DNA from 3 places in the Sporosarcina sp. QA0331 genome. Region 1 is predicted to be linked to each of the others. Evidence: a T-box and tRNA genes for the amino acid it is inferred to sense, from the RefSeq annotation. Region 1 holds a T-box; the other regions hold tRNA genes.
The links. A T-box is a leader RNA that pairs with one kind of tRNA and senses whether it is charged. The one in region 1 lies ahead of lysS (lysine--tRNA ligase), so its partner is inferred to be a tRNA-Lys.

Region 2: it encodes a tRNA-Lys, which carries the amino acid that the T-box ahead of lysS (lysine--tRNA ligase) is inferred to sense. The anticodon was not compared.
Region 3: it encodes a tRNA-Lys, which carries the amino acid that the T-box ahead of lysS (lysine--tRNA ligase) is inferred to sense. The anticodon was not compared.

What each region holds. Positions count from the first base shown of each region.
Region 1 is NZ_CM147850.1:3,177,698-3,183,250, reverse strand. Features, by position in the region: gene AC0L13_RS16120 (GNAT family N-acetyltransferase) at 1-201, shown strand, start outside; gene AC0L13_RS16115 (hypothetical protein) at 248-877, shown strand; gene AC0L13_RS16110 (DNA alkylation repair protein) at 1,285-1,959, shown strand; gene lysS (lysine--tRNA ligase) at 2,046-3,506, opposite strand; T-box leader at 3,588-3,853, opposite strand; gene AC0L13_RS16100 (hypothetical protein) at 3,954-4,271, opposite strand; gene AC0L13_RS16095 (ABC-2 transporter permease) at 4,316-4,924, opposite strand; gene AC0L13_RS16090 (ABC transporter ATP-binding protein) at 4,905-5,553, opposite strand, start outside.
Region 2 is NZ_CM147850.1:2,579,763-2,585,315, forward strand. Features, by position in the region: gene AC0L13_RS12970 (TraR/DksA C4-type zinc finger protein) at 1-208, shown strand, start outside; tRNA gene AC0L13_RS12975 (tRNA-Glu) at 699-770, opposite strand; tRNA gene AC0L13_RS12980 (tRNA-Ser) at 779-869, opposite strand; tRNA gene AC0L13_RS12985 (tRNA-Asn) at 879-953, opposite strand; tRNA gene AC0L13_RS12990 (tRNA-Ile) at 960-1,033, opposite strand; tRNA gene AC0L13_RS12995 (tRNA-Gly) at 1,038-1,108, opposite strand; tRNA gene AC0L13_RS13000 (tRNA-Phe) at 1,115-1,190, opposite strand; tRNA gene AC0L13_RS13005 (tRNA-Asp) at 1,277-1,352, opposite strand; tRNA gene AC0L13_RS13010 (tRNA-Met) at 1,356-1,430, opposite strand; tRNA gene AC0L13_RS13015 (tRNA-Ser) at 1,631-1,723, opposite strand; tRNA gene AC0L13_RS13020 (tRNA-Ile) at 1,743-1,819, opposite strand; tRNA gene AC0L13_RS13025 (tRNA-Met) at 1,827-1,900, opposite strand; tRNA gene AC0L13_RS13030 (tRNA-Ala) at 1,920-1,995, opposite strand; tRNA gene AC0L13_RS13035 (tRNA-Pro) at 2,007-2,083, opposite strand; tRNA gene AC0L13_RS13040 (tRNA-Arg) at 2,099-2,175, opposite strand; tRNA gene AC0L13_RS13045 (tRNA-Leu) at 2,193-2,281, opposite strand; tRNA gene AC0L13_RS13050 (tRNA-Gly) at 2,290-2,364, opposite strand; tRNA gene AC0L13_RS13055 (tRNA-Leu) at 2,372-2,453, opposite strand; tRNA gene AC0L13_RS13060 (tRNA-Lys) at 2,484-2,559, opposite strand; tRNA gene AC0L13_RS13065 (tRNA-Thr) at 2,566-2,641, opposite strand; tRNA gene AC0L13_RS13070 (tRNA-Val) at 2,664-2,739, opposite strand; rRNA gene rrf (5S ribosomal RNA) at 2,979-3,094, opposite strand; rRNA gene AC0L13_RS13080 (23S ribosomal RNA) at 3,254-5,553, opposite strand, start outside.
Region 3 is NZ_CM147850.1:1,444,883-1,450,435, reverse strand. Features, by position in the region: gene AC0L13_RS07010 (ATP-binding protein) at 1-712, opposite strand, end outside; gene AC0L13_RS07005 (hypothetical protein) at 1,569-1,919, opposite strand; tRNA gene AC0L13_RS07000 (tRNA-Glu) at 2,394-2,465, opposite strand; tRNA gene AC0L13_RS06995 (tRNA-Ser) at 2,480-2,570, opposite strand; tRNA gene AC0L13_RS06990 (tRNA-Asn) at 2,580-2,654, opposite strand; tRNA gene AC0L13_RS06985 (tRNA-Ile) at 2,658-2,734, opposite strand; tRNA gene AC0L13_RS06980 (tRNA-Gly) at 2,736-2,809, opposite strand; tRNA gene AC0L13_RS06975 (tRNA-Phe) at 2,816-2,891, opposite strand; tRNA gene AC0L13_RS06970 (tRNA-Asp) at 2,978-3,053, opposite strand; tRNA gene AC0L13_RS06965 (tRNA-Met) at 3,058-3,132, opposite strand; tRNA gene AC0L13_RS06960 (tRNA-Ser) at 3,192-3,284, opposite strand; tRNA gene AC0L13_RS06955 (tRNA-Ile) at 3,308-3,373, opposite strand; tRNA gene AC0L13_RS06950 (tRNA-Met) at 3,385-3,458, opposite strand; tRNA gene AC0L13_RS06945 (tRNA-Ala) at 3,482-3,557, opposite strand; tRNA gene AC0L13_RS06940 (tRNA-Arg) at 3,643-3,719, opposite strand; tRNA gene AC0L13_RS06935 (tRNA-Leu) at 3,776-3,857, opposite strand; tRNA gene AC0L13_RS06930 (tRNA-Lys) at 3,886-3,961, opposite strand; tRNA gene AC0L13_RS06925 (tRNA-Thr) at 3,968-4,043, opposite strand; tRNA gene AC0L13_RS06920 (tRNA-Val) at 4,069-4,144, opposite strand; rRNA gene rrf (5S ribosomal RNA) at 4,379-4,494, opposite strand; rRNA gene AC0L13_RS06910 (23S ribosomal RNA) at 4,582-5,553, opposite strand, start outside.

The sequences.
Region 1 (5,553 bases):
CGGAGGAAGGGGTATGCGACCTATTTGCTTTCCGAAGCATTGAAGGTAACAGATCAGATAGGTATCCGCTCTGTGTTAGTCACATGCAATGAAGATAATATCGGCTCCGCTGCTGTCATTGTAAACAACGATGGCGTGGAAGATGGAAGCTTTACGGAACCGCATGGCAATATTGTTCGGAGATTTTGGATTGAAAGATGATTCTGATATAATGATAGAATGAAACAAAGTGATGGGGAGAAATGAGATGACGACTACGCAAACGATGTCGATTCACCGTGCGCTATCTGAGTTGAAAACATTGAATGACCGTATTCCTAAAGTGATTCAGGAAGCAGATTTTATTGCAACAGACCGGAAATCTGCACAGAAAATCAATGGTCTATCTATTGAAGACTATGAAAAAAAGATCCAAGCGGGCTTCGACAAGGCGGTTTCGTTAATTGAACGGCGCAATCGGTTGAAGGACGCGATCGTACAATCGAATGCAATCACGGAAGTAGTGGTGGCAGGAGAGACGATGACAGTCGCCAAAGCGATTGAGCGAAAGTCATCCATTGTGAATGAAGAAAAATTACTTTCCACGATGGTAGGAAAACGTAGAATGGCCATCAATAAGCTAACGATGGAAAACGAGTCACTTCCGTCACGACTAGAAGACTATTTAACAGCAATTCTAGGCAATAAAGAACATGCGAAAAAAGAAGAAGTTGAACTACATACGAAATCATTTATGGAGAGAAACGAGTATGTCCTCATCGATCCATTGAACATCGATAAACGGATTGAAGAATGGGAAGAGAAAATTTCCAGCTTTAAAGCAGAAGTGGATGCAGTCCTGTCCGAGTCCAATGCCATTACGAAAATCACTATATAAATTGTATTGCATGAGTAATCGAAAACGACAACCACAAGACCCTTCTTTACGGATTTTCTTTGGGTGAAATAGAAAACCGATCTAACCTTACAAACAATTACTGAAAAGAGCAGAGAAAAAGCTCAAACTTTATCGCTCAAAGCTGTAAACCTTACAACTTAAAGTTCTTTACAATTTAAAGATTAACGCTAAAAGCTAAAGGCTCTTTCAAATCTTGGGGTACCAGTTTTGGGATTCTTGTGTTGGCCCGTCGTTCGCTGCCGAGCTGATTATATCGTGCAATTACTGTACCGTCGCAGGATTCTTCCTGGGGCGGTTTTTTGGGATTTAATTTCACAGGATTGAACATGTGTTCGATTGATGTTATGATGCATGTAAATAGTATGTAAAATGTGGAGTTGACGTCAGTGAAAAAACAATGGAATCATAAGGGGATTGTCGAGAAGTTTGAAATGTGCCGTAATGTTGAGAATGCAGGTCCGATGAAAGCATATATGAAACACCATTTTCCGTTTCTCGGCATTAAAAGTCCGTTGCGAAAAGAGCTGTTGCGCGCGCAATTTCAGGAATATACTCTCCCAGAAGTTGATGAGATTTTTAACGAGGCGTGGAAATTATACGAACTACCCGAACGCGAATATCAATATGCCGCAATCGCATTGCTCGATAAAATGAAGAAACACTTTACTACCGACGATTATCCCAAACTATTGAAATTCATCGAAACGAAATCGTGGTGGGATAGTGTTGATTCGATTGCGCCGCATCTTGTCGGGCATGTCGTCAAATTGGACCGCGCATACGGAAAAACCGTAATGCTTGACTGGTCGCGATCCGATAATATGTGGACAAACCGCTCTGCTATTTTGCATCAATTAAAGTTTAAAAAGGAAACAGATACAGAGCTGCTATTCGATATTATTTTGCAACATACGCAGTCAAATGAGTTTTTCATTCAAAAAGCAATCGGTTGGATATTGAGGGAATATGCGAAAACAGACCCGATCGTAGTGAAACAGTTTGTGGAAGAAAATACGCTGAAGCCATTAAGTAGGCGAGAGGCTTTGAAGCATATAGGTTGAATGAGATAAAAAAGGAACGAAACCACAGGGGCACTCGTTCCTTTGTTTTGTATAAAATCGAATATCAGATATGTTCTATAGCCTGTTTATATTTTTTTAGTTAAGGGGAATAAAACACAATCTTTAATTGTTTCACTATCTGTTAAAACCATCAATAAACGTTCGATCCCGAATCCCCAGCCAGAAATCGGCGGCATTCCATACTCCATAGCCAATAAGTAGTCTTCATCCATTTCCATAGCTTCTTCATCGCCATCGTGTTTCAAAGCAGCTTGCTCCTCCAATCGACGTCTTTGTTCAAGAGGATCCACTAATTCTGAATACGCATTGATAATCTCAGCGCCATTGACGACTAATTGAAAACGATCTGTAATTGCCGGATTATGATCATTTGCTCTTGCCAATGGTGATAAATCAATAGGGTGTTGTATTAAAAATGTAGGTTCTATCAATTGCGGGCGACACATTTTTTTATACAGAAGGTCAATAAAGTTCCCTCTACCTAACGATTCGATGCTCTCATGCTCTAAATAAATATTTTTCCGCTTTGTTTCCTCATATAGATCCTTTACATCGGAGTACAGATCGATGTCAATGCCAGTATCTTTAAGAATTAAATCCCTAAATGAAATAACATTCCATTTCAATGAAAAATCAATTGTTTGTCCTTGGATCGTAATCACTGTAGTCTCAAATGTCTGTTGGAGAACGTATACAATCATTTCTCGCATGAGTTCCATTGTATCTGTATAGTTCCAAAAAGCGGCATAGCCTTCGACCATCGTAAATTCTTGAAGATGTTGAGGGCTGATGCCTTCATTTCTAAAGCACTTTGCGAATTCAAAAACTTTTGTAAAGCCGCCTACAATCAGTCTTTTCAAGTACGTTTCTGGTGCAATACGTAAATTCAATTCCGTTTCCAATGAATTATGATACGTTATAAATGGGCGTGCCAATGCACCAGAAGAGGTATGTTGTAACACAGGTGTTTCCACCTCTAAAAAGTCTTTCTCCTCTAAAAATCTACGAATAGCTCGCACTAACTTTGATCGCACTAACATACGATTCCGTGTTTCTGTTGTCATCATCAAATCTAAATAACGTTGTCTATAACGTGTGTCTATATTGTTTAATCCATGCCATTTATCCGGTAGTGTATGCAATGCCTTTCCAAGAAAGGCATATTGTTCAATACGAAGCGTTTTTTCATTTGTTTTCGTTGAATACATGTTTCCTTCGACACCAATAAAATCTCCTATGTCGAAAAAGTTGATGAAATGATGAAAAGCTTGCTCTCCAATCTCGTCTTTTTTCAGGAGAAGCTGTAAATGACCTTGCAAATCTGCTATTGTAATAAAAATTAATTTAGTAAACTGACGAATTCCCATAATTCTTCCTGCAACCCGAACCTGTGATGTTCCATCCTCAAGGGAAGATGCTTCGTAAAGTTCATGAGTCGTCTTATATTTGTCAGGATATACGGAAATCCCTTGCGATCGTAAACCCTCTATTTTTTCTGTACGAAGGACTGTTTGTTCATTACTCATTTTGTCCACTCCAATTTTCTAGTTTATTTTTACTTATAATTTCTAAACGACAAAAAAACTCCCGCCCCCAAGATTTTCCATCTTGAGGGCGAGAGTTTTAAACTTCGCGGTACCACCTCAGTTTGTTGATATGTTGCCATATCAACCTCTTCGGGTACGGCAATGTAAAATTGATTATACCCTATCTCTATAACGGGAGATCCCGTCGCAGTATCACTAAGACATCAATCTTAGATCCGTGCGAAGCTCCGAGCTTTTTTTCATTAAGATCATTATTGCTCCTTCCCACCATCAGGAGCTCTCTGGAAATAATGATTCAAAACTACTCTTCTCTTCATAGCCTTATTTTCCGTATAACTATTTCGTCTATTTTATCTTACCTTTTTGAATTGGTCAACTTTGTCATTCGGCGGGTGTCTTATACCTATTAACATGCTATCAAGCTTACTACGAGCGTTGCTTATCCCTCAATAACTCACCCAGCCAAACAAACCCGTGTCCGACTACAACGATTCCCCAAACGGCCGTGACAAAATTCAATTGCTCGCTCGTATATGGCTGAAATCGATCGAAAAATGGATGAAGGGAATCTATAAGCTTCATTCCCAAATTGTTTGGATTGAAGATAGCCCAAATGCGAGAGCCATCAAATAGAATGAACATGATTTGAAAGGCGACAAAGATGATGAAATGGATCGGCCATCCCCCAAAAAATTTCCTCCGAGCGTTTGACTGATTATCCTCCTTCTTCCATTCCCTATACATTAAGTGAGCTCCTTTGCAGAATAAATTTTAATACACACACCCCTTTAAAATACTTTTCTACTATAAATACGTAACGAAAGCATCCAAGAAAAGATGTAGAGAAGCACTACTGCTAATATTCCTCCTGCATACAACACAGAATTATCAAATGATAGAATCGTTTGGACTACTTCTCTAATTCTATCGTTCAAATCAAGTATGAACTTATTGACAAGTACTAGATAAAGGACAAACAAAACACCGCAGGCTATCATCAAATACTGACTTTTAAATAGATAGGAGAACGGAAAAGCGAATGAAATAAACACGACAATAACACCTGCTATAAACAGCAATTGATCCAATTGAGTTATTTCTCTATGAATAATGATATTCCCTACCACAATCGTCAATAAAATAATGAAAGTAAAAACACATGCACCTATATATTTAGAACTGACGATTTCCTTACGGGTATACGGTAAAGAATTCATTAAAAGATTGGTGGAGGGTTTTTCATCCAACGCAAAACTTTGCATAATGATAGCGAAGCTAAATAAAACGCCTACCCAAATAATAGATCTATCTATTAATAAAGCGATCAATAATGCAGGTAATAGAATGACTAATGTGTTTTTCTGTAACACAATATCTTTACGAATAAGATTTAACATACTTATCATTTCCTTTCTTTGTATACAGCATAATATCTTCAAGTGTCGGTTTCTCCAAAATGACTGTATCACCAAAGAGATTTGCCGTACGTTTTTTGTTTGTCGTTAGTGCTTCAAATCCATGATTGGATTTTCGAATACCTAGAAATTCTTGTTCTGTATCACGATCTAATAAATTCGTTTCGCCTTTTACAATCGCATAATCTTCTTCGATTTTATAATGCTCTTTTGTGAAAATATGCTGTCCATTATGGATAAAGGTTATATAATCTGCTATTCGATCTAAGTCTGTCGTAATATGCGTGGAAAAGAAAATTGTTCTTTCATCATCCTGCATAAGATCATGGAGGATGTCTAACAGTTCCCTGCGAAATATAGGATCTAATCCCGATGTCGGTTCATCCATAATGATTAACTCGGCGCGATGGGATAACGCAAAGGCTAATGAAGCCTTCATCATCATGCCTTTTGAAAAGGTCTTTATACTTTTCTTGAGTGGAAGCTCAAACAAATTAACATACTGATGAAATATAGTATCGTCCCAGTTTTGATAGGCAGGTTTTATTATTTTCTTCATTTCAGCCAATGTAATATGTTCATAAAAAACGTTGTGATCAAATACAAAGCCG
Region 2 (5,553 bases), 600 kb from region 1:
TAATACCCTATATGATAATGAACTGATGGATGGTGCAACGGAAGAGATAGAAGAGTTTGTCAGTACCGATATCACTGGGGAAACAAGAGGCTTTGTACGGTCAGAGATGTCTGAAGAATATGAAGGAGAATTGGACGAGGAAGGAATGGAATCACCTCTCGGGGATATTCCCTATCATCAAAGAGACAGCTACACGGGAGATAACTAAGAAAACGAAAACTGCTGCAGATATCGACTTTCTGCAGCAGTTTTTTAAAAAAGGATTTCTCACGATAAAGAAAAAGTGTGTATACAGCATAAATACGCATAAAGTGAAATAACTACGCATAAATTCTAGGAATTACGCATAAAGCGAAATAATGACGCATAACATCGTAAAATCGCGCATAAACAACAAGATGATATATACATCTTGTTATGCGTAGTTCTACAACGTTATGCTTCTCTAACAAAGATTATGAGCCGATATTAGACTTTATGCGCCATTCCCTAAGGTTATGTGCCTTACATAACATTTATGAGCATTTAACGAGGTTTATGTGCTCTTCGCAGCAGTTATGCGTGGGTATCCCCCATTCTTCCATAATCCTGTTCAATAAACCTTGAAAGGATTTCTAACAATAGAAAAACAGGTGATGAAAAATGAATAATTTTTCATCACCTGTTTATGTGAGGACTTCGTAAGCAGTCCATCTGTATGACCCCTACGGGATTCGAACCCGTGTTACCGCCGTGAAAGGGCGGTGTCTTAACCGCTTGACCAAGGGGCCAATTCTTATGGCGGAGAAGGAGGGATTCGAACCCTCGCGCCGCTTTCGCGACCTACGCCCTTAGCAGGGGCGCCTCTTGAGCCACTTGAGTACTTCCCCGTATAAAATTGGCTCCGCAGGTAGGACTCGAACCTACGACCGATCGGTTAACAGCCGATTGCTCTACCACTGAGCTACTGCGGAATATGATGGGCCTAAGTGGACTCGAACCACCGACCTCACGCTTATCAGGCGTGCGCTCTAACCAGCTGAGCTATAGGCCCATGAAGCGGGTGAAGGGAATCGAACCCTCATCATCAGCTTGGAAGGCTGAGGTTTTACCACTAAACTACACCCGCAAGGAATGGTGGCTCAGGACGGAATCGAACCGCCGACACAAGGATTTTCAGTCCTTTGCTCTACCGACTGAGCTACTGAGCCACATTGACTTGGAAAACTGGTAATTTCTATAGAGTCACTTAGAAATATGCAATCATCAAATCATAAATACTATGTAAGGAAATAAATGGCGGTCCCGACCGGGATCGAACCGGCGATCTCCTGCGTGACAGGCAGGCATGTTAACCGCTACACCACGGGACCATTTGGTTGCGGGGGCAGGATTTGAACCTGCGACCTTCGGGTTATGAGCCCGACGAGCTACCACTGCTCCACCCCGCGATAATGTGAGTTGTAAGAATTTCAAATCCTACGCATATTGTTTTGTTTTGGGACTTAGCTGTAATTTCCTTTTAGGAAATTACACAAATCTCATTCTGCGTGATGAAATTTGCTCCACCCCGCGATAATGTGAGTTGTAGGATTTATTATTCCTACATAATTAGTTTTCCAAGGAGCCACTATTGCACTTTTGAAATAAATGGCGGAGGAAGAGGGATTCGAACCCCCGCGGGCTTTAACACCCCTGTCGGTTTTCAAGACCGATCCCTTCAGCCAGGCTTGGGTATTCCTCCGTGATAACTATTCAAATAGTGGTGGACCTTGCAGGACTCGAACCTGCGACCGGACGGTTATGAGCCGTCTGCTCTAACCAACTGAGCTAAAGGTCCTTTAGGATGGCGGCAGAGGGGATCGAACCCCCGACCTTACGGGTATGAACCGTACGCTCTAGCCAGCTGAGCTACGCCGCCAGGAAAAGTATTAGTATAATGGTGGAGCCTAGCGGGATCGAACCGCTGACCTCCTGCGTGCAAGGCAGGCGCTCTCCCAGCTGAGCTAAGGCCCCATTATAAGAAGTGGTCGGGAAGACAGGATTCGAACCTGCGACCCCTTGGTCCCAAACCAAGTGCTCTACCAAGCTGAGCTACTTCCCGTTTTTCAAGAATGAATGGCGCGCCCGGAAGAATTCGAATCCACAACCTTCTGATCCGTAGTCAGATGCTCTATCCAATTGAGCTACGGGCGCAATATATAATTAATTTATGGTGCCGAGAACCGGAATCGAACCGGTACGGTAGTCACCTACCGCAGGATTTTAAGTCCTGTGCGTCTGCCAGTTCCGCCACCCCGGCAAATCATATGGAGCGGAAGACGGGATTCGAACCCGCGACCCCGACCTTGGCAAGGTCGTATTCTACCACTGAACTACTTCCGCATTGAAGTGCGGGTGAAGGGAGTCGAACCCCCACGCCTTACGGCACTAGATCCTAAGTCTAGCGTGTCTGCCAGTTCCACCACACCCGCATATTCATATCAAGACAGAGAGTCAAGAAATGGTGAGCCATGCAGGATTCGAACCTGCGACCCTCTGATTAAAAGTCAGATGCTCTACCGACTGAGCTAATGGCTCAAAAAGTGGTGCCGGCGAAAGGACTTGAACCCTCAACCTACTGATTACAAGTCAGTTGCTCTACCAATTGAGCTACACCGGCAAAATCATAAGTTTGTAATGTATGGTGGAGGATGACGGGTTCGAACCGCCGACCCCCTGCTTGTAAGGCAGGTGCTCTCCCAGCTGAGCTAATCCTCCATATTTAAAGTGTGATAAGCTGCGCATCTCTTTGTCAGCTTCATTCACTCACTCGGTCACGTACTGAAGTACGCTCCCTCTTTCCTTCAATCGCTTTCGCGACCTGCTTGCTTCTCCCACTTTAAACCGAGAGTCGCAATAAGTTTCTCATTACTGCATCAGCTTCATTCGATCAGTTATGTATGCTTGTACAATTCTTCTCGTCGTCAACTTGCATATGTAATGAATTGAATTGGTTAGCCCGGCGACGTCCTACTCTCACAGGGGGAAGCCCCCTACTACCATCGGCGCTGAAGAGCTTAACTTCCGTGTTCGGTATGGGAACGGGTGTGACCTCTTCGCCGTCGTCACCAGACTAGATTGTCTTTCAATCGACAATATTGATTATACCAATTCTGATGATAATTACAAGTCTTTTTTTAAAAAACTTTTTCGAACGACACTTATTCGTTCAAAACCGGATAAAACCAACATTGTTGCTGAACTCAAGTTCAACCGTACTTTTTTAACTGATAAGGTTAAGTCCTCGATCGATTAGTATCCGTCAGCTGCACGTGTCGCCACGCTTCCACCCCGGACCTATCCACCTCATCTTCTTTGAGGGATCTTACTTACAAATGTAATGGGAAATCTCATCTTGAGGGGGGCTTCATGCTTAGATGCTTTCAGCATTTATCCCGTCCACACATAGCTACCCAGCGATGCCTTTGGCAAGACAACTGGTACACCAGCGGTGTGTCCATCCCGGTCCTCTCGTACTAAGGACAGCTCCTCTCAAATTTCCTGCGCCCGCGACGGATAGGGACCGAACTGTCTCACGACGTTCTGAACCCAGCTCGCGTACCGCTTTAATGGGCGAACAGCCCAACCCTTGGGACCGACTACAGCCCCAGGATGCGATGAGCCGACATCGAGGTGCCAAACCTCCCCGTCGATGTGGACTCTTGGGGGAGATAAGCCTGTTATCCCCGGGGTAGCTTTTATCCGTTGAGCGATGGCCCTTCCATGCGGAACCACCGGATCACTAAGCCCGTCTTTCGACCCTGCTCGACTTGTAGGTCTCGCAGTCAAGCTCCCTTATGCCTTTGCACTCTACGAATGATGTCCAACCATTCTGAGGGAACCTTTGGGCGCCTCCGTTACACTTTAGGAGGCGACCGCCCCAGTCAAACTGCCCACCTGACACTGTCTCCTGCCCGGATCACGGGCAAGGGTTAGAAGTCCAATACAGCCAGGGTAGTATCCCACCATTGCCTCCTCCGAAGCTGGCGCTCCGGATTCCAAGGCTCCTACCTATCCTGTACAGGCTGCACCGGAATTCAATATCAGGCTACAGTAAAGCTCCACGGGGTCTTTCCGTCCTGTCGCGGGTAATGCGCATCTTCACGCATATTATAATTTCACCGAGTCTCTCGTTGAGACAGTGCCCAGATCGTTACGCCTTTCGTGCGGGTCGGAACTTACCCGACAAGGAATTTCGCTACCTTAGGACCGTTATAGTTACGGCCGCCGTTTACTGGGGCTTCAATTCGAAGCTTCGCTTGCGCTGACCTCTCCTCTTAACCTTCCAGCACCGGGCAGGCGTCAGCCCCTATACGTCACCTTACGGTTTTGCAGAGACCTGTGTTTTTGCTAAACAGTCGCCTGGGCCTATTCACTGCGGCTCTCTCGGGCTTTAACACCCTACCAGAGCACCCCTTCTCCCGAAGTTACGGGGTCATTTTGCCGAGTTCCTTAACGAGAGTTCTCTCGATCACCTTAGGATTCTCTCCTCGCCTACCTGTGTCGGTTTGCGGTACGGGCACCTCCCGCCTCGCTAGAGGCTTTTCTTGGCAGTGTGAAATCAGGGACTCCAGGGATAATTCCCCTTGCCATCACAGCTCAATGTTATAGGAACGGGATTTTCCTCGTTCCACACCTCACTGCTTAGACGCGCATGACCAACAGCGCGCTCACCCTATCCTTCTGCGTCCCCCCATTGCTGATAACGGCGGGGAGGTGGTACAGGAATATCAACCTGTTATCCATCGTCTACGCCTTTCGGCCTCGACTTAGGTCCCGACTAACCCTGAGCGGACGAGCCTTCCTCAGGAAACCTTAGGCATTCGGTGGAAGGGATTCTCACCCTTCTTTCGCTACTCATACCGGCATTCTCACTTCCAAGCGCTCCACCAGTCCTTACGATCTGGCTTCGACGCCCTTGGAACGCTCTCCTACCACTGACACCAAAGGTGTCAATCCGCAGTTTCGGTGATCCGTTTAGCCCCGGTACATTTTCGGCGCAGCGCCACTCGACCAGTGAGCTATTACGCACTCTTTAAATGGTGGCTGCTTCTAAGCCAACATCCTGGTTGTCTGGGCAGCGCCACATCCTTTTCCACTCAACGGATACTTGGGGACCTTAACTGGCGGTCTGGGCTGTTTCCCTCTCGACTACGGATCTTATCACCCGCAGTCTGACTCCCAAACATAAATCATCGGCATTCGGAGTTTGTCTGAATTCGGTAACCCGGGATGGGCCCCTAGTCCAAACAGTGCTCTACCTCCGAGATTCTTTCGTTTGAGGCTAGCCCTAAAGCTATTTCGGAGAGAACCAGCTATCTCCAGGTTCGATTGGAATTTCACCGCTACCCACACCTCATCCCCGCACTTTTCAACGTACGTGGGTTCGGGCCTCCAGTAAGTGTTACCTTACCTTCACCCTGGACATGGGTAGATCACCTGGTTTCGGGTCTACGACCCCATACTCATTCGCCCTATTCAGACTCGCTTTCGCTGCGGCTCCGCATTCGCTGCTTAACCTTGCATGGAATC
Region 3 (5,553 bases), 1.7 Mb from region 1:
CCTGCACACTTAAGTCATGCAATTCGTTTTGTTTTAATTTCCGATACAAATCATGGCTTGCAGCTGTCACTTGCTCAATATGATTCATCGACTTCTGTAAATAAAGCGACTCCGCATACAAATTCGAACCAATTCCAAGCATTTCCTTCATGCGCTTTTTTTGCTCAGACAACATGAAAGAACTATATAATCCTACGACAAAAAAACTACGAAGTGTGGCCACGCCGCCTAGCAACACCCAATCTTTCCACATGAGGGCTTCACGGTTCAGCAACCATATGCGCATGACATTTTCTACACCGTTGCCTATAAACTCAAACAGTACCGCAAATGCCCCTAACAAAAGCGGTGCCGACCGGTAGTTGTCAAGACGAACGATATGGAAGCCTAACGTAAAGACAATATAATACAACAAGACAGGCAAATGATTTCGGAAGCTTTCCAAGAAAGTCGCAGGCGTCGCCGTCATATCAAAGCTGACTCGGAAGACAACGACAGTCAAGCCTGTAACTAGACCTGTCAACAGTAAAGAGCCTGCAGGTCGTATGAGGAGAAGCAGAAAAAAAGTAATCGTGCCTAAACTGAAACGGAATGTCTCTCCGTAGAACGGAATAAGTTTTAACTCCCCTGCGGCCGCTGTCAGCAAAGCAGTCAATAATAAAGCCGCCGCATCTATTTTATAATCTTTTTGGGTTACATGCTTAGGTAACATACAATATCTCCTGTGATTAAAATTAATCTTCTAGAGAAATTATAGCACGACAAATAATTAATCGTTTTTTAACGTACTATGTTAAAAAGAAAAAGCGATACAACTGTGACTATCCTTGATTCCATTATTTATTTAGAAAGTATAGAGATTCTATAGTAGTTGCCTCTTCTCTCGAACACTTCTACAAAAAAAAAGGTGGCCGTAAAAGCTTAATACCAACGTTTACGGCCACTTTTATCTTCTAATTGTTGTTAGATTCGATATACAAGTTTACCAATATCATCTAAATTACCACGTATCGCTAGACGGCGATCATGCAATATCAGAAGAAGAAGCATTCCCATTATCACACCCAAACGATGCCTGTCCGGGTCAAGCGCACCAGTACTACGGGATATTCTAGGGAAGGTAAAGCATCGAGCCGAGTAGCGGTTAAAGCGGAAGAGAGGTCATTTGTAATGAGCATTTCCGATGAAATCCAGGTTACATCATCGGAAGTAGGAACCGCTTGGATCCACGGCGGTATGTCAAAACTAGTATGCCATAAGCGCCTCAAGAGACCATACACTACACTCAACGATAGCAGATGCCACCATAAATCACGATCATGCATCAATATAGGTAGGATCTATGCCAATCGTACCGCCAGCAGCCCCGTACAATTTGACGACTCCAAGGAGAATACAACCGAAAGCTACGATTACAGCCAAAGTTTTCTGTAATTAAAGAGTGTTTCCAGGCTGCTCTCGGTAGTAAATTTTGCCGCCAAGAGCTTCAGGCCATCTTGCCTTTACGTAACCTGCCAAGGCGATTGGAAGAAAGATTCCTATACCAAAAAAGGAATATAATCAAATACCTACTCAAATATCCAGATATCTGCGGCACCAGCCTCTTGATCCTTAATAATTGCCGCTGGACCAAGAATTGTGCTAATAACAGCATCGGCACGAGCAATCCTGTACACCATCCATATAGGCAAAGCTACAATCCACGCAGGAAGCCTCTCACCCAATGGCCTGCAAAACGCTATTGCCAACGCTATACCATTTGCTGCAAGAACTGCAGTGACATCGTTAATTATTCGCCAACTCGGTTCACCCATTTGCTCAGTCGGCAGGAACAGACCAAAAGTCCAAATGATTTTAATTAGTAAATATGGCGTAACTGCTAAGGCTGCTCCATAGCCACTAATTCGCCTCAACTTCATTTATCTTGAATCATTCGGATGTTTCGTTACTGTAATGACAACCACTCTCCCGTATTATCTATTATTACTAATCCCTTCAGCTATTCTGAGTGACCAATAGGAATCTAATTGAATAGGACTGTTTAGCAAATAGTATAGTACTGATAATAGTGTGTGATTGTCTTGTAGCCACATGAAAAACTATGCCCTTCATTTAATCAATAGAATTATAACCTATCAGTCAGAAATTCCTTACACTTTTCATTCCGTATACCTTTATTTAATAGTGGTGGAAGCACAAAGCAAAATCCGACTTCCTCATTTGATCTTGTTAGGACTTGCCTGAACACCAACGGCACTATGGAACGACTTGCTGATATGAATTCATGTACAGGATAGCTAGTTCAAAAATCCTGTTATTTTAGACAGGCTTGGATGGAAAAAAAAATATCCTATCAAGTTTATGAATAACTTGATAGGATATTTTTTATTGTATGACCCCTACGGGATTCGAACCCGTGTTACCGCCGTGAAAGGGCGGTGTCTTAACCGCTTGACCAAGGGGCCAACTGATGAACTTATGGCGGAGAAGGAGGGATTCGAACCCTCGCACCGCTTTCGCGACCTACGCCCTTAGCAGGGGCGCCTCTTGAGCCTCTTGAGTACTTCCCCGTATAAAATTGGCTCCGCAGGTAGGACTCGAACCTACGACCGATCGGTTAACAGCCGATTGCTCTACCACTGAGCTACTGCGGAATATGGTGGGCCTAAGTGGACTCGAACCACCGACCTCACGCTTATCAGGCGTGCGCTCTAACCAGCTGAGCTATAGGCCCATGGAGCGGGTGAAGGGAATCGAACCCTCATCATCAGCTTGGAAGGCTGAGGTTTTACCACTAAACTACACCCGCAAGGAATGGTGGCTCAGGACGGAATCGAACCGCCGACACAAGGATTTTCAGTCCTTTGCTCTACCGACTGAGCTACTGAGCCACATTGACATAGAAAGCTGATAATTTCTATAGAGTTACTTAGAAATCCGCAATCATCAAATCGTAAATACTATGTAATGAAATAAATGGCGGTCCCGACCGGGATCGAACCGGCGATCTCCTGCGTGACAGGCAGGCATGTTAACCGCTACACCACGGGACCATTTTGGTTGCGGGGGCAGGATTTGAACCTGCGACCTTCGGGTTATGAGCCCGACGAGCTGCCACTGCTCCACCCCGCGATAATGTTAGTTGTAGGAACTATAAATCTTACGTAAATTGTATGTTTGTTTTAAAATAATGGCGGAGGAAGAGGGATTCGAACCCCCGCGGGCTTTAACACCCCTGTCGGTTTTCAAGACCGATCCCTTCAGCCAGGCTTGGGTATTCCTCCGTGAAAAATATAGATACTGATGAATTTCACAAGATTTGAACCTGTGATTAGACGGTTATAGGCCGACTGCTCTACCAACCGAGCTAAAAGCACTATAAGATGGCGGCAGAGGGGATCGAACCCCCGACCTTACGGGTATGAACCGTACGCTCTAGCCAGCTGAGCTACGCCGCCAGAATCTTGATATAAGCGTTTATTGGTGGAGCCTAGCGGGATCGAACCGCTGACCTCCTGCGTGCAAGGCAGGCGCTCTCCCAGCTGAGCTAAGGCCCCATGAATTGATTGGGATTCAGGATTTATTCGAACCTGCGCCCCCTTGGTCCCTACCAAGCTGAGCTACTTCTCGAAATAATGTAAATGGCGCGCCCGACAGGAGTCGAACCCATAACCTTCTGATCCGTAGTCAGACGCTCTATCCAATTGAGCTACGGGCGCTATATAACGTAATAACTGATTCCGAGAATTAGAAATAAATCGTACTGCATTGAGAGTGCGGGTGAAGGGAGTCGAACCCCCACGCCTTACGGCACTAGATCCTAAGTCTAGCGTGTCTGCCAGTTCCACCACACCCGCATATCATATAAAAGTCAAACAGTAAAAATGGTGAGCCATGCAGGATTCGAACCTGCGACCCTCTGATTAAAAGTCAGATGCTCTACCGACTGAGCTAATGGCTCAAAATGTGGTGCCGGCGAAAGGACTTGAACCCTCAACCTACTGATTACAAGTCAGTTGCTCTACCAATTGAGCTACACAGGCACATAATACGTAAATTAAAACGATATGGTGGAGGATGACGGGTTCGAACCGCCGACCCCCTGCTTGTAAGGCAGGTGCTCTCCCAGCTGAGCTAATCCTCCATGTTTAAAGTGTGATAAGCTGCGCATCTCTTTGTCAGCTTCATTCACTCACTCGGTCACGTACTGAAGTACGCTCCCTCTTTCCTTCAATCGCTTCCGCGACCTGCTTGCTTCTCCCACTTTAAACGGAGAGTCGCAATAAGCTTCTCATCACTGCATCATCTTCGCACGTTCAGTTAAGTACACTTGTACAGTCCTATTCGTCTTCGACTAGCTTATGTAATGAATTGGTTAGCCCGGCGACGTCCTACTCTCACAGGGGGAAGCCCCCTACTACCATCGGCGCTGAAGAGCTTAACTTCCGTGTTCGGTATGGGAACGGGTGTGACCTCTTCGCCTTCGTCACCAGACTATGTATGAACGATGCTTGTTCGTTCAAAACCGGATAAAACCAACATTGTTGCTGAACTCAAGTTCAACCGTACTTCTTAACTGATAAGGTTAAGTCCTCGATCGATTAGTATCCGTCAGCTGCACGTGTCGCCACGCTTCCACCCCGGACCTATCCACCTCATCTTCTTTGAGGGATCTTACTTACAAATGTAATGGGAAATCTCATCTTGAGGGGGGCTTCATGCTTAGATGCTTTCAGCATTTATCCCGTCCACACATAGCTACCCAGCGATGCCTTTGGCAAGACAACTGGTACACCAGCGGTGTGTCCATCCCGGTCCTCTCGTACTAAGGACAGCTCCTCTCAAATTTCCTGCGCCCGCGACGGATAGGGACCGAACTGTCTCACGACGTTCTGAACCCAGCTCGCGTACCGCTTTAATGGGCGAACAGCCCAACCCTTGGGACCGACTACAGCCCCAGGATGCGATGAGCCGACATCGAGGTGCCAAACCTCCCCGTCGATGTGGACTCTTGGGGGAGATAAGCCTGTTATCCCCGGGGTAGCTTTTATCCGTTGAGCGATGGCCCTTCCATGCGGAACCACCGGATCACTAAGCCCGTCTTTCGACCCTGCTCGACTTGTAGGTCTCGCAGTCAAGCTCCCTTATGCCTTTGCACTCTACGAATGATGTCCAACCATTCTGAGGGAACCTTTGGGCGCCTCCGTTACACTTTAGGAGGCGACCGCCCCAGTCAAACTGCCCACCTGACACTGTCTCCTGCCCGGATCACGGGCAAGGGTTAGAAGTCCAATACAGCCAGGGTAGTATCCCACCATTGCCTCCTCCGAAGCTGGCGCTCCGGATTCCAAGGCTCCTACCTATCCTGTACAGGCTGCACCGGAATTCAATATCAGGCTACAGTAAAGCTCCACGGGGTCTTTCCGTCCTGTCGCGGGTAATGCGCATCTTCACGCATATTATAATTTCACCGAGTCTCTCGTTGAGACAGTGCCCAGATCGTTACGCCTTTCGTGCGGGTCGGAACTTACCCGACAAGGAATTTCGCTACCT